DNA from 4 places in the Synechococcus sp. NOUM97013 genome. Region 1 is predicted to be linked to each of the others. Evidence: predicted binding sites of a transcription regulator. Region 1 holds the regulator's gene; each other region holds the start of a gene.

Region 1 (3,206 bases):
GGCTATTCAGAGCATTGCCATCAAATTGGAGTCCCTGGCTGAGGGAGCCACGGCGCTGGGCCTTTGCCAGCGTTGATGCCAACAGCAAGTTGAGGCGGTTGCGGATCGCTTGCGGATCGCGTTCGTCACTGTTGAGCGTCGTTGTGGCCAGCACTTCACCTTCGATGGTGACCGTGACATTGGGACGGACATCCGGGAAGGCATAGACCACACGTTCGCCACGGAGCACATTGGCGGCGGAACGCAAGAGAACCACCCAGGTGCCGGGCTTGCGAATGGCCTGTTCGAGCCGGTTGATGTCTTGTCGGGGCACCAAGAGAATCTGCCGATCCGGGGCTTCGCCCGGTAGCACCTGTTGGTAGGCCTGCTGATTGGCCTCTCTGAGGATCTGGTCGATGACCTGGCGTGCCTGATCCGGTCGATCGAGTTTGAGGGTGACCGTTGCAAGAGGCTGGCCACTGCTGATCGCCACATTGCCCCGTCTCAGGGCGAGCAGATTCTCCTCCAGTTGCAGCAGTTCGTTTTCGCCGTCGCGGATCTGTGCACGAACGGCGTTCAGCTCGGCATCCGTGCGACGAATTTCGGCATCACGATTGCTGACGTCCTGGCTGAGGCGCTGACGCTCCGCTTCGAGGCGACGGGTCTGCTCCTGCAGCGGTTGCAGCGTGCTTCGCAATTCGCTGGCACGGGCTTGCGCGTCAGCCAGGGTTTGCCGAGCTTCGATTTCATCGCTGCGGGCCTGTTGGAGCTGGTCGCGTGATTCCTGCTGTGCTTTTTGGCTGGCCTTCAAAGCGGTGCGGCTGCTGCGCAGACGCGCCTGGAGTTCATTGAGTTCGAACAGGCCGACCCGCAGCTGGCGACTCACCAGGAGCATCAGCCCGAGCGACAGCACACTGATCAGGCTCCCTGTGAGCACAGTGATCAGGACTGCGGTCTGACGTGGGCGCAAGCCAAACAGACTCAGTCGGGCTTTGCCCACCCTTGAGCCCAGGCGATCTCCAAGTGTTGACAGCACCCCCCCCAGGATGAGGAGGGTCAGCAGCAGCAGCCAACCTGTCACGTGCTCTCAACCATGCGGCAGCCCGCTGAAGTGGTGCCCATCTTCACCCGTCGAGCATTTAGCTGAACCGCTTGGCTAGGGCGATGGGGTCAAGAACGGTGATCTTCTTGCGGTCGATCTCCACCAGGCCGGAGTTGCGCAAGTCTCCGAGCAGACGGGTGATCGTGACCCGCGTTGAACCGATGGCTTCCGCGATCGCTTGGTGGGACAGACGCAGGTCGATCGTGATGCCCTGCGTGCTGGGAATGCCGAAATCGCGGCAAAGCACCAGCAGAAAACTCACCAGTCGCGACGACATGTCGCGGTGCGTGAGCGTTTCGATCATGGTTTCGGTCTGCAGGATCCTGCTGGACAGACCTTGCAGCAGCAGAAGCCCAACGCTGGTGTCGGCTTCGATTGCCTGCCTGACGGAGCTCGCAGGTGCCGTCACCATTTCCACCCGTGTGAAGGCAACGGAGTGATAGAAGCGGTCGGAGCGATGACCCGTGAGCAGAGAGAGCACCCCAAAGAGACTGTTCTCTCGCAGTAGCGCCACGGTGATCTCTTCACCGGATTCGTAGACCCTGGAGAGACGCACGGCGCCGCGGCGGATCAAGTAAACGCGTTCTGCTGGATCGCCAGGGAAGAAGATCGTTTTGTTGCGCTCTACCAGTTCGGTGCTGGCACCTTCGAGCTCACGGATCACCTCCAGCAGCGTTCGGCTGGAGGGCGTGGGTGCATTGGTCAGGCTGGTTTCAGGCATCCGACCAACGGGTGGGACGGTTCGGCTGAACCCGCGCATCACTTCTGCCATCTCGACCCATCTGATGGGTGGAAGTTACGGAGCGATGCGGGGTCACCCTGTAGCAATCAACACGTTTCACGCTGCTGGTGAGTCCTGGAGTGCTGTCTGTTGGTGTGCCATCAGCCGGCTGAGGCCCGGTTCCGCCAGGTCCAGCAGGCTGTTCAGCTGTTGGCGGCTGAAGGCGGCACCCTCCGCTGTGCCTTGCAGCTCCAGGAGATCACCGGCGTTGTTCATGACCACATTCAGGTCCACGTCGGCGCGGCTGTCTTCGCTGTAGTCGAGATCCAGAAGAGGTGCACCATCAATCAGGCCCACGGACACGGCGGCCACTTGCGCTTGCACGGGATTGCTGCTGAGGCGGCTCTGCCCCACTAAACGTTCGCAGGCTTTCTGCAAGGCCAGCCAGGATCCGGTAATCGCCGCGGTCCTGGTGCCGGCATCGGCCTGAATCACGTCGCAGTCCACCAGCAGGGTGTTTTCCCCCAGCGCTTCCATGTTCAGGCATGCCCGCAGGCTGCGACCGATCAATCGCTGAATTTCCTGCGTGCGCCCGGAGAGTTTCATCAATTCGCGTCGCTGACGTTCGGGAGTGGATCCCGGCAACAAGCGGTATTCAGCACTGAGCCATCCCAGGCCTTGATCCCGACGCCAGCGGGGAACGCCCTCCTCGTGGCAAACGCTGCAAAGCACTGCGGTGCGGCCAGTGCGCACAATCACGGAGCTCAGGGCAAAGCCCATGGGGTCCCATTCCACCGAGAAATCCCTTAGGTCGGCGGGCATGCGGCCATCGTTGCGCGCGGTTTCGCTCATCGGTTATCAGCGTGTGTTGATGAGCCTGCCATTCGGTATGAGACACCAGGGATGGTGTCGAAGATCTTGTGAATCGCATTTTCACCGCTAGATTCGAAGCCTCCTGGTCGTTGTGGACCAGTCCAGACGAACGCGATGACCGCAAGCCTGAGCTCCAGCCATCGATCCCGCGATAGGCGCGGTGCCGATCACGGAGCAGTGGAGCGCTCGCGTCTTCAGCCCTTGCCGGCGCTTGACCCTCGCCCACCCCTGCATCTGGTGGCCCCTGAAGGTCAGCTTCAGGTGCACACCGCTCCTTATCGCGGCAGTTTTGGCACTGTGCTCAGTCAGGCCCTGCGGAGTGCCGGACTGGGAAGCCGCGTGGCCGTGATGCAGTTTCTTAAGGGCGGTGTTGCTCAGGGGCCTGAGGCTGCGCTTACCTTGTGTGACCGCATGACCTGGATGCGCCCAGCCGTGATGGAGTGCCTGTCGCAGCCCGCCAGTTCATCCGAGCCGGCCACGATTGAGGCGGTCGAAGCAGTCTGGGCGGTTTCCCGCGACCATCTCGCCTGC
Region 2 (3,206 bases), 400 kb from region 1:
CAGCCCACGCCGCAGTAAGGACATTGGCTTGTGGGATTGGCTCTGGAATCAGTCACATCCTGAGAGGCAGAGAATCAAAAACCCGGGGGAAGTCCCCCCGGGCATTCGGATGGCAGTCGAGCTGCAAACTCCGATCAGAAGTGGATTTTTATCTTCAGGCGAGTGCTTCTTCCGTTTCGCCTTCATGCAGATCCGCAAAGGACCCTTTGGGTTCCTTGAGGAAGAAGTAGCAGAAGAAGGCCACGATCAGACCAGCAATTCCAAGAATCTGGAAGAAGCGGCTGTTGGAGTTGGCGATCACCGTCGGATCGGGCTCGGCACCACCACCCATCCACATGGGCAGCAAGCTGAAGATGGTGAGGTAAGTCACGGCACCAACGTTGCCGTAGGCACCCACCAGGCCTGCCACCTGTCCGGTGACGCGGCGCTTCACCAGAGGCACCAGAGCGAAGGTTGCACCCTCCCCGGATTGCACGAAGAAGGAGGCGAGCATGGTGATTACCACAGCCACGAAGATTCCAGACGGGCCGGAGAACGTGCCGGGTTTGATCATGCTCATCACCAGGTAACCGATGCCAAGGCCAGCGGTGAGGAAGGCCATGGTGTTTTTGCGGCTACCGACCTTGTCAGAGATCAGGCCGCCGGCAGGACGCGCCACCAGATTCACGAACGCGAAGCAGGAGGCGAGAATGCCTGCGGTGGCCTTCGGCAGATCGAAGGTGGTTTCGAAGAAGGTGGGAAGCATCGACACCACAGCAAGCTCGGAGCCGAAATTCACGATGTAGGTGAGCTCAAGAATGGCCACCTGCCGGAATTCATAGCGGTCTTCCTTGGGATAGACCTTGTTGCCGAGGATTAATTCGCGGTTGGTGCGGATGATTCCCCAGGTCTGGAAGATGAACCAGACCGCAACGGCACCGAGAGCCAGTGGATAGGTGGCAGGGGTAAGGAAGCCGACCTTTTGCAGGCGCCAGCACAGCACGGCGAGGATGGCTGCGAAAGGAACATTCATTCCCAGCAGTCCCCAGAAGTCACGCATGGAGGTGACTTCCAGACCAGCTGTTCTCTCAGGGCGCTGGTAAACCTTCCCAGGAGGGGTGTCGGTGACGCTGAAGAAGTAGAAGACGCCGTAGATGGCAGAGATGATGCCGCTCAGGGCGATGGCACCGCGCCAGTTGAGAACTGCGCCGGTGGGCAGTTCAAAACCGCCGGAGAAAGACAGGAAGCCAGCGATGGCCACCATGGTGAGGGCAGAGAAGGCAGAGCCGAAGTTGCCCCAGCCGCCGTAGATGCCTTCAGCTAAGCCGATCTCCTTGGGCGGGAACCACTCAGCCACCATGCGGATGCCGATCACGAAGCCAGCACCAACGATGGAGAGGAGCAGACGTGCCACCACCAGTTGGTTGAAATCCTGAGCGGCAGCAAACAGCAGACAGGGAAAGGCGGAGAACACCAGGATCGAGGAATAGGTGATCCGGGGTCCGAATTTGTCCAGCAGCATGCCGATCAGCACACGAGCGGGAATGGTGAGGGCCACGTTGCAGATGGCCACCGTGCGGATCTGACCCACTGTCAGGTCAAGGTCGGCTTTCACGGTGGAAGCCAGAGGAGCCAAATTGAACCAGACCACGAAGGTCAGGAAGAAGGCGATCCAGGTGAGATGAAGTGTTCGGTATCTCCCCTGGAACGACCAGAGTTCGCCAAGCATGGGGTTTGTTTGGGATGGAGAGTCAAACCCCGGCGTCGAAACGAAGGCGCCCAGGATTTCAAGATGCGGCGCTCATGCAGACCGCCGAATAATTGCACCATTCGGGGTGCAGAGGATTCGTTGTCTTCGCTACCAAAATCATCGGCTCGGGTGGCTTGACGCTGAAAGTTCAGGGCTGCAACACGTCAATTCGTAGCTGTTGTTACTTGCACAGCACGTTCTTTAATTAATTGACGTTCTGAGGTTCGTTGTGGGCTCGCGATCGCTCAGAGCGGTGGTCTTTGCCGGTGGTGCCAGTCGTCGGATGGGCACCGACAAAGCGCTGATCACCACTGCGGACGGATTCACCTGGTTGGAGCGGCAGGTTCGGCTATTGCGCTCACTGGGGCTTGAAGTGTGTGTGATGAGCGCGCATGCCACCCATCGACGCTGTCTGTCCGGTTGGCCCGGGGTCACGGTGCAGGCCGAACCATGGAGTCCGTCCGGGCCTCTGCGTGCATTCAGTTGCCTCTTGACTGCTGATGAGACCCAGGCTCTGCTGACTTTGCCGGTGGACATGCCTGCGCTGCAGGTGGATGCGTTGCAAGCGCTGCTGGATGTGTGGCGTCGGGATGAATCGCGAGCGCTGGTGGCCGATGACGGTCAACGCCTTCAGCCCTTGTTGGGGATTTATCCATGCAGTGCCAGCAATCGTGCGGGGCTGGATGCTGAACTCCGTGATGGTCAGGCGCGATGGTTTGGCTGGCTTCAGCGGATTGATCACGACACTCTGCAACTGCCTGCACAGCAGCTCAGCAATGTGAATCATCCAGCCGATCTGGCAGCGTTGGTTGGATGACTTGCGCCTCTCCAGCGTTGACGCTTGATCAACACACCAGGCCCCTGGGGGTGCTGAGGCTCTCGTTGACCGCCCGTTGCAATCTGGCGTGTCCCTATTGCTGTCCGGATTCTGTTGATCCTCCGGTCATGCTGACGCTGGAGCAGCAGCTGCGTTTGATTCGCGTTGCGGCGCGCCTTGGTGTGCACACCCTTCGCCTCACTGGTGGCGAACCTCTGCTCAGTGATCGGCTGATGCCGTTGTTGGCAGGAGTGGCTGATGGCAGGCGCACCCCTGGTGACCCTCTGGCTGGTCTGCGTGACGTGGCACTCACCACCAATGGTGTGTTGTTGTCGGAGCAGCGCGCCAAGGCCTTGAAGAAGACAGGCCTGGATCGCATCACCGTGAGTCTGGATGCGGTCGATGGCGCTGTCGCGGCAAGGATGGCTGGGCTGCGTGGCGGACGGATCGCCGGTGAAGGATTGGTGCAGCAGGTGCTGGCTGGTCTGGTCGCTGCACGAGACGCTGGGTTCAACCCTGCTGCGGGTGCCCTCAAGCTCAACGCGGTGATTCAACGCGGTGTGAACGACGATCAGTTGATTCCTCTGGCGGAGCTGGCGCGCAGCCAGCAGATGGAACTGCGCCTGATCGAATACATGGATGTGGGTAATCGCAATGGCT
Region 3 (3,206 bases), 420 kb from region 1:
GATGTTCGGCGCCTTCGGCAAAGCCCTCGCCCCCAGCTGTCTCACCTTTGTGAGCGAAGCGGGGATGGATGCCGACATCCAACGTCAGCTGGGGCTGGAGCGCACCTGCATGGCGGTGAAAGAGACCCGCAGCGTGGGCAAGAGCGCCCTCAAGCTGAATTCAGCCCTGCCCAAGGTGAGTGTGGACCCGCAGACCTATGAGGTATTTGCCGATGGTGAACTGCTCACCTGTGAGCCCGCCGAGGTGCTGCCCCTCGCCCAGCGCTACCTGCTGCTTTGAGCCCCACGCTGCTGGTGGTCCAACATGTGGACCACGAAGGGCCTGATCTGATCGGCCGTTTGGCAAGTCAACAAGGCCTCACCATTCGAACCGTGCGTCCGGACCGGGGCGATGCGCTGCCCGCACCGAGCGATTGTCCGGACTGCCTGGCTCTGGTGCTGGGGGGACCGATGGGAGTCAACGATCGACACAGCGCAGGATTGAATTGGCTGCAAACGGAACTCGATTGGCTGGCGGCGTGGCACCAAGCTGAAAAGCCGGTCATCGGCATCTGCCTGGGAGCACAGCTCCTGGCCGTCGCCGCAGGCGGTTCAGTCGAGGCACTGCAGGTAGGTGAACCACCTCACCCCCTAAAAGAAGTGGGACTCGGGGCGATTCACTGGCTGGTGGGAGCCGACGCCGAACCGTTGCTGGAAGACTTGGGCACAAGCACCACGGTGCTGCACTGGCACGGCGACCGCATTCGTCTTCCCGAACAGGCCACACTGCTGGGGTCCTCGCTGCACTGTGCGGAACAGGTGTTTCGGATCGGTCGCCACGCCCTGGGCCTGCAATGCCATCTCGAGGTGAGCACGGCGTCACTCGAGCAATGGATCACACAAGACGAGGCCTATTTGGTGAGCGCCATGGGCACGCAAGGCCCTGCGCAGATCAAGCGAGTGTGGCAACGCGTGGGGAACGACCTGCAAATCCAAGGCTCACGCTTCTTCGCAGCCGCTCTGCGGCAGTTGCTACCGCTCACAACAAAAAGAAGCTGAAGCGAATTAGTTCTCGCCAAGCAAAAATCAAAATCAAAAATTTTCTAAATTTGTATCAGCCTGAACGACCAAAGAAGAGACGCATTACAGACAATCGCTGCGTAGCAGTTGCTACAAAACGTTCACCACGTAACACACGTGGCGCAGTACGACTCAGGCCATGGAACGGGGACCTGGGCTTGCTTCGTTGAACAACCATGAGCACACTCCTCTATCGCGGACACACCTACAGCCCTAATCACTGCGCCGCACAAAAGCCGGTGATTCAGCTGACGTACCGCCGCAATGTGTATCAGTCACGGCAGACATCTCCTCAAAGGATTCCCGTGGAGTTGATTTATCGCGGTGTTCAGTACACACGCTGAGCAATTCGCAACTCGGTATCAAGAAAAACAACTGAGGCCAGGCTCTAAAGGGGTTAATAGATCCAGCGATGCATAAGTTGCGTGGATCTAATCGCACAACCCCACGACTCTGATCTGGTGCTGCTGCAACCAGCGAGCATCCACGGAGTGTTCTGGCTTCAGTGCCACTTTCCTCAAAGTGAATGGGACGCTCTGCTCTCAGGGCAGGCCGTGTTTGAAGTGAGCTGCATGAAGCAATTGGCTCAAGATGCCCGACTGGCAGGCGTCAGCCTGGATTGGGCAACTTCTGTAGCTTCCTGAGGCCTATCCAGCCATCAAACGGTTCAAGCGTGGCAGCTCGGTGAACGAATCACGCCACTCTTGAACCCAAAGCTCTTGGCTGCGTTCGTACACACGCATCAATTCTTCGACAGCAGCATCACGAAAGTCGACGCGTAAATCCAAAAGTGGAAAGGCGGCTTCACCACTGACCTGAACCGCAGCCGATGTGGATGTTTCAGAACGATGGTCACCGCCTGCGGCTTCACCTGCCTGTAGAGCCAACATCAATCGCCTACCCAATTTCCATGTCGGGTCGCTGTTGAGAAATCCCTCCTCGATGGCTGCAAGCACCTCTTCTCCGACCAGGTAATTCCCTGCCACCGAAAGATTTAAGTGATGGCGGTGGCCAGCCCAGCCACCACAGGATTGACCAGTCCAACAGGCTGTCCGACCTGCGGAATCAATGAGATGAAACTGACGCTGATCGCGGTGGGGATCATCGGCAAGCAGGCTGCTGAGCACCCCATCGGCATCGGCACTTTGTTCGAGCCGTTCCAGACCACAGATCCCGAGATAGGGATTGGTGTGTGCCTGCGTGGCCACAGCACCGACACCAGAACGAATGTGAGGAACAGTGGATCCAACTGCTAAGTGACAGGTCGCCACGGCTACTCCAAAACGGCCGTTGCTTGGATCTCGGGCAACGATCGAAAAGGTCATGTCAGCGCACAATCGAGCCGCTGAATGGTTTCCAGCAAGACGGCCGTGCCATCCACACACTGGCGGTCACTGGTGAATTCAGCCGCTGAATGGCTGAGACCATCTCGACTGGGAACAAAAATCATGCCCATCGGCCAGCGACGGCCAATCTCTTGGGCATCGTGGCTGGCGCGACTCGGAAGGCCGCTCCAGTTCAAGCCGAGATCCGTCGCCACGGACGCGATCGTTGACATCACCATGGCAGAAGCAGGAGTCGGCTCCACCTGGAACTGGGGCTCCAAGCGAATCGGGCATCCCGTCGCTGTGGAGATCCGTTCCAGCTCATCCTCCAGGCTGGAGACCAATTGATCCAGCACAGCTGGGCTGAGATCCCTAATGTCCACCGTCATCGAAACGGAACCGGGCACCACGTTGGCGGCATTGGGCCAAACCTCCAGTCGACCCACCGTCGCCACAGGATCTCCTGGATGCTGTTGGGCGATGGACTCCACCGCGAGCACAACTCTGGACGCTGCAGCCAAGGCGTCCTTGCGCAAGGTCATCGGCGTCGTGCCGGCATGGTTGGGCTGACCCTCCACCTGAATGGAGAAACGCCGCTGACCAACGATGCCCTCAACAACACCAATGGCGTCACCACGATGCTCCAGAACAGCCCCCTGCTCGACGTGCAACTCCAGAAAAGCAGCAACCGCATGATCCGGGCGACAGGCAGACGCCAATGCAGGCCAGTGCCCACCAATACGCTTCAGATTGACGTCAATCGGCTCACCATTGCTGGTGGCATAGGCCGTCGGCTCCGCAGACGCCGTTCCAGCCATGCCC
Region 4 (3,206 bases), 420 kb from region 1:
CGCCACGCATCCACTGCGGGGCAGTGACATCCACATTGCGGGAATCAGGCTTGGCCAGTCGGCTGATCCACGAGCCCAGGCCATTCGCCAACAGAACGCCGAACAGGGCTGCGACGCCCCAGCTCCCGGCACGAACCAGCCGTGAGCGCGGACCATTCAACCAACGATCCGGGAGAAATAACGGCAGACCGAAGCCCAGCACCAGCGCAAGAATCAAGCCCGACGCATTGGCCATCGGGACACTGCGCACGAACTGCTGAAGGATCAAACTCACACCCCAGGTCGCCAGCAATGTCTCCAAAGGATTGCCGTAAAGACGACGAATCACCGTGCGTTCCAACAACACACCAACGACGCCACTGACAACAAACGCGATCGGAATCGCCACCAGCACGTAGAGGTTGTAGACGGATGCCAACGCTGGCTGCTTGAAAATCATCTGCACCACGAAGGTGGTGTAGGCCCCCAGCATGATCAGCTCACCGTGGGCGAGGTTGATCACACCCATCAAGCCAAAAACAATCGCCAATCCAAGGGCGGCCATCAGCAGCACTGAGCCGATGGCCACTCCGTTGAACAGACTTTCAAAAAGCAATTGCACGACTGTCTGAAACGAAGCGTTCAGGAAAACAACAAAAGAGGAGCCCGAAAACGAGCTCCTCTGCGAAAAAAGATCAGGCTTTGATCAGAAGATCAGAGCTTGTACTTGCCGCCCTTGGAGGCATCGGTCCAGTCGCAGGCGAAGCCGGTGGAATCCGGGTGGATCTGGTTCCAGGCCTGGGGAGCGATGGGGCCATCGGTCTCCTCGAGAATGGCGAACTGACCATCCTTGGTGATCTGACCGATGCGCACGGTCTGAGACAGGTGGTGATTCGGCATCACAGTGACCTTGCCCTGAGGCGCATCAAATTCGATACCGACGAGAGCTTCACGCACCTTGTCGTTGTCGAAGCTGTTGGCCTTCTCAACAGCGGCTTTCCAGAGATAAACCATGTTGTAGGCAGACTCCTGAGGGTCAGCCACCTGACGGTCTTCGCCGTACTTGGCCTTGAAGTCAGCAGCGAACTTCTTGGAAGCAGGCGTGTCGATCGACATCATGTAGTTCCAAGCGCCGTAGTGGCCCTCGAGGAACTCAGGTCCAATCGTGCTGATCTCTTCTTCCGCGATGGAGTAGCTCATCACGTAGTAGCCATTGGCAGGCGTGAGGCCGGCGTCCTGAATCTGCTTGAAGAAAGCGACGTTCTGGTCACCGTTCAGGGTGTTGATGATCACACCGCCATCGGGCAGAGCCTTTTTGATCTTGGCGATGATCGGAGCCACCTCGGTGTTACCCAGGGGCAGGTAGTCCTCGCCGACAACCTTGCCGCCCAGCTGCTCCACCTGAGATTTGGTGATGGTGTTGGACGTGCGGGGGAAGACGTAGTCCGAACCCACGAGGAAGAAGGGCTTGCCAGCAGCAGGCGACTTCTCATACATGAACTTGGTGGCAGGCTCCGACTGCTGGTTCGGAGTCGCACCGGTGTAGAAGATGTTGTTGGAGCACTCCTGACCCTCGTACTGAATCGGGTAGTAGAGGAAAGCGTCCTTGGACTCGTAAACCGGCAGCATTTCCTTGCGGCTGGCGGAGGTCCAACCACCGAAGACCACGGGCACGTTGTCCTGGTCAATCAGCTTTTTGGACTTCTCAGCGAAGGTGGGCCAGGAGGAAGCACCGTCTTCAACGATGGTTTCGATGGTGTATTTCTTGCCATCCACTTCAACGCCACCGGCGGCGTTGATCTCTTCGATCGCCAACTCTTCGGTATCGACGAGCGTCTTCTCCGAGATCGCCATCGTGCCGGTCAGGGAGTGCAGGATGCCGACGGTGACGGTGCAGTTTTCGCCATTGTCATCGCACTTGGCATTGGTGCTGGCCTTCTCACCACCGCCACAGGCGGTCACAGCCAGACCCAGCGACGTTGCGGCGAGGCCGGCAAACAAACGCTTTGAGAGAGAGGAGCTCATGAAATGTGCAACACGGTGATGAACGGTCGTCTCACGACGAACGAACCATGACCATGCACTTCAGACGCACCACGAGAATGTATCAACTGGAACACTTCTGCCCTCCGGGTAGGCCGCGATCAGGAATTGGGTAACTGTCGATACACAAACTCAACGATGCGCTCCAGTCCCTCTCCGCTGTGGAGGTTGGCGAAGCACCAGGGACGCTCCCCGCGCATGGCCAGCGTGTCGCGCTCCATCACCGCCAGATCGGCGCCGACCAACGGGGCCAGATCAATCTTGTTGATCACCAGCAGATCCGATCGGGTGATACCAGGCCCGCCCTTGCGCGGAATCTTGTCGCCGGCCGCCACATCAATCACGTAGATGCAGAGATCCACCAGTTCCGGACTGAAGCTGGCCGCGAGATTGTCACCGCCGCTTTCCACCAGCACCAGATCCAGCCCAGGGAACTGATCCTCCAACTCGGCAACGGCTGCACGGTTGATCGAGCAGTCCTCACGAATCGCCGTGTGAGGGCAGCCACCCGTCTCCACCCCACGAATCCGCTCCGGCTCCAGAGCTCCAACACGGGTGAGGAACTGAGCGTCCTCATGCGTATAGATGTCGTTGGTGACCACAGCCAGCTGCAGGTGATCACGGAGGCGACGACAGAGGGCTTCAACCAGAGCCGTCTTCCCCGAACCCACCGGACCGGCCACCCCAAGACGCAGCTTGCTGCTCATCAGCTTCGAAACAGGCGTGAATACAACTCAGCATGGGCGAGCTGGGCCATCCCCGCACCCACGCCACCAGTCCAGAGCGTTTGGAGGTCACAGCGCAGCAACTGGTCGGCTTCACCCCGGATCAACGGCTGCAAGCGGTGCTGCAGCACCTGAGCCCGCGTCGGCCCCAGCGGCAGCAGCCGAACAGCGGCACTGAGCTGATTGGCAACCCAGCCGTAGAGATAACCCTCCACCATCTCTTCCTGGGACACCTCCAACGCCAATGCCGCAGCAGCCCAGGCAGCCGGCCAGCTCAACGGCACCGCTTCAGGGAGGGGCCGGTCCATGTCAGCCAAAAGCTGCAACAAGGACTGGCCCATCTGACGCTGTTGCGCACGCAGCTCAGAGGCTTCACGGGTGGCAAGCAACCAGCCGTCCAGGTCGATCAAACGCTCCTTCGCCGCAGCCTCACCTGCCGACCAGGCCGCAAGCTCGCGT

Evidence for each region. The regulator NtcA, encoded in region 1, controls nitrogen genes in cyanobacteria. The targets are predictions, from matches to a motif close to GTANCNNNNGNTAC.
Region 2: the regulator NtcA is predicted to act here: its motif matches at 1,901-1,914, upstream of SynNOUM97013_RS13330 (molybdenum cofactor guanylyltransferase).
Region 3: the regulator NtcA is predicted to act here: its motif matches at 1,140-1,153, upstream of SynNOUM97013_RS13260 (DUF4278 domain-containing protein).
Region 4: the regulator NtcA is predicted to act here: its motif matches at 2,084-2,097, upstream of urtA (urea ABC transporter substrate-binding protein).

Annotation. Positions count from the first base shown of each region.
Region 1 covers NZ_CP047941.1:343,459-346,664, forward strand. Annotated here, with positions in the region: gene SynNOUM97013_RS01660 (DUF3084 domain-containing protein) at 1-1,060, opposite strand, end outside; gene ntcA (global nitrogen regulator NtcA) at 1,119-1,853, opposite strand; gene rph (ribonuclease PH) at 1,920-2,654, opposite strand; gene SynNOUM97013_RS01675 (cob(I)yrinic acid a,c-diamide adenosyltransferase) at 2,790-3,206, shown strand, end outside.
Region 2 covers NZ_CP047941.1:2,493,369-2,496,574, reverse strand. Annotated here, with positions in the region: gene SynNOUM97013_RS13340 (molybdopterin oxidoreductase family protein) at 1-56, opposite strand, end outside; gene SynNOUM97013_RS13335 (MFS transporter) at 155-1,708, opposite strand; gene SynNOUM97013_RS13330 (molybdenum cofactor guanylyltransferase) at 1,959-2,546, shown strand; gene SynNOUM97013_RS13325 (GTP 3',8-cyclase MoaA) at 2,543-3,206, shown strand, end outside.
Region 3 covers NZ_CP047941.1:2,478,810-2,482,015, forward strand. Annotated here, with positions in the region: gene ureC (urease subunit alpha) at 1-280, shown strand, start outside; gene SynNOUM97013_RS13255 (type 1 glutamine amidotransferase) at 295-1,038, shown strand; gene SynNOUM97013_RS13260 (DUF4278 domain-containing protein) at 1,236-1,403, shown strand; gene SynNOUM97013_RS13265 (DUF1028 domain-containing protein) at 1,707-2,384, opposite strand; gene SynNOUM97013_RS13270 (Zn-dependent hydrolase) at 2,381-3,206, opposite strand, start outside.
Region 4 covers NZ_CP047941.1:2,471,840-2,475,045, forward strand. Annotated here, with positions in the region: gene SynNOUM97013_RS13210 (branched-chain amino acid ABC transporter permease) at 1-601, opposite strand, end outside; gene urtA (urea ABC transporter substrate-binding protein) at 694-2,004, opposite strand; gene ureG (urease accessory protein UreG) at 2,124-2,729, opposite strand; gene SynNOUM97013_RS13225 (urease accessory protein UreF) at 2,729-3,206, opposite strand, start outside.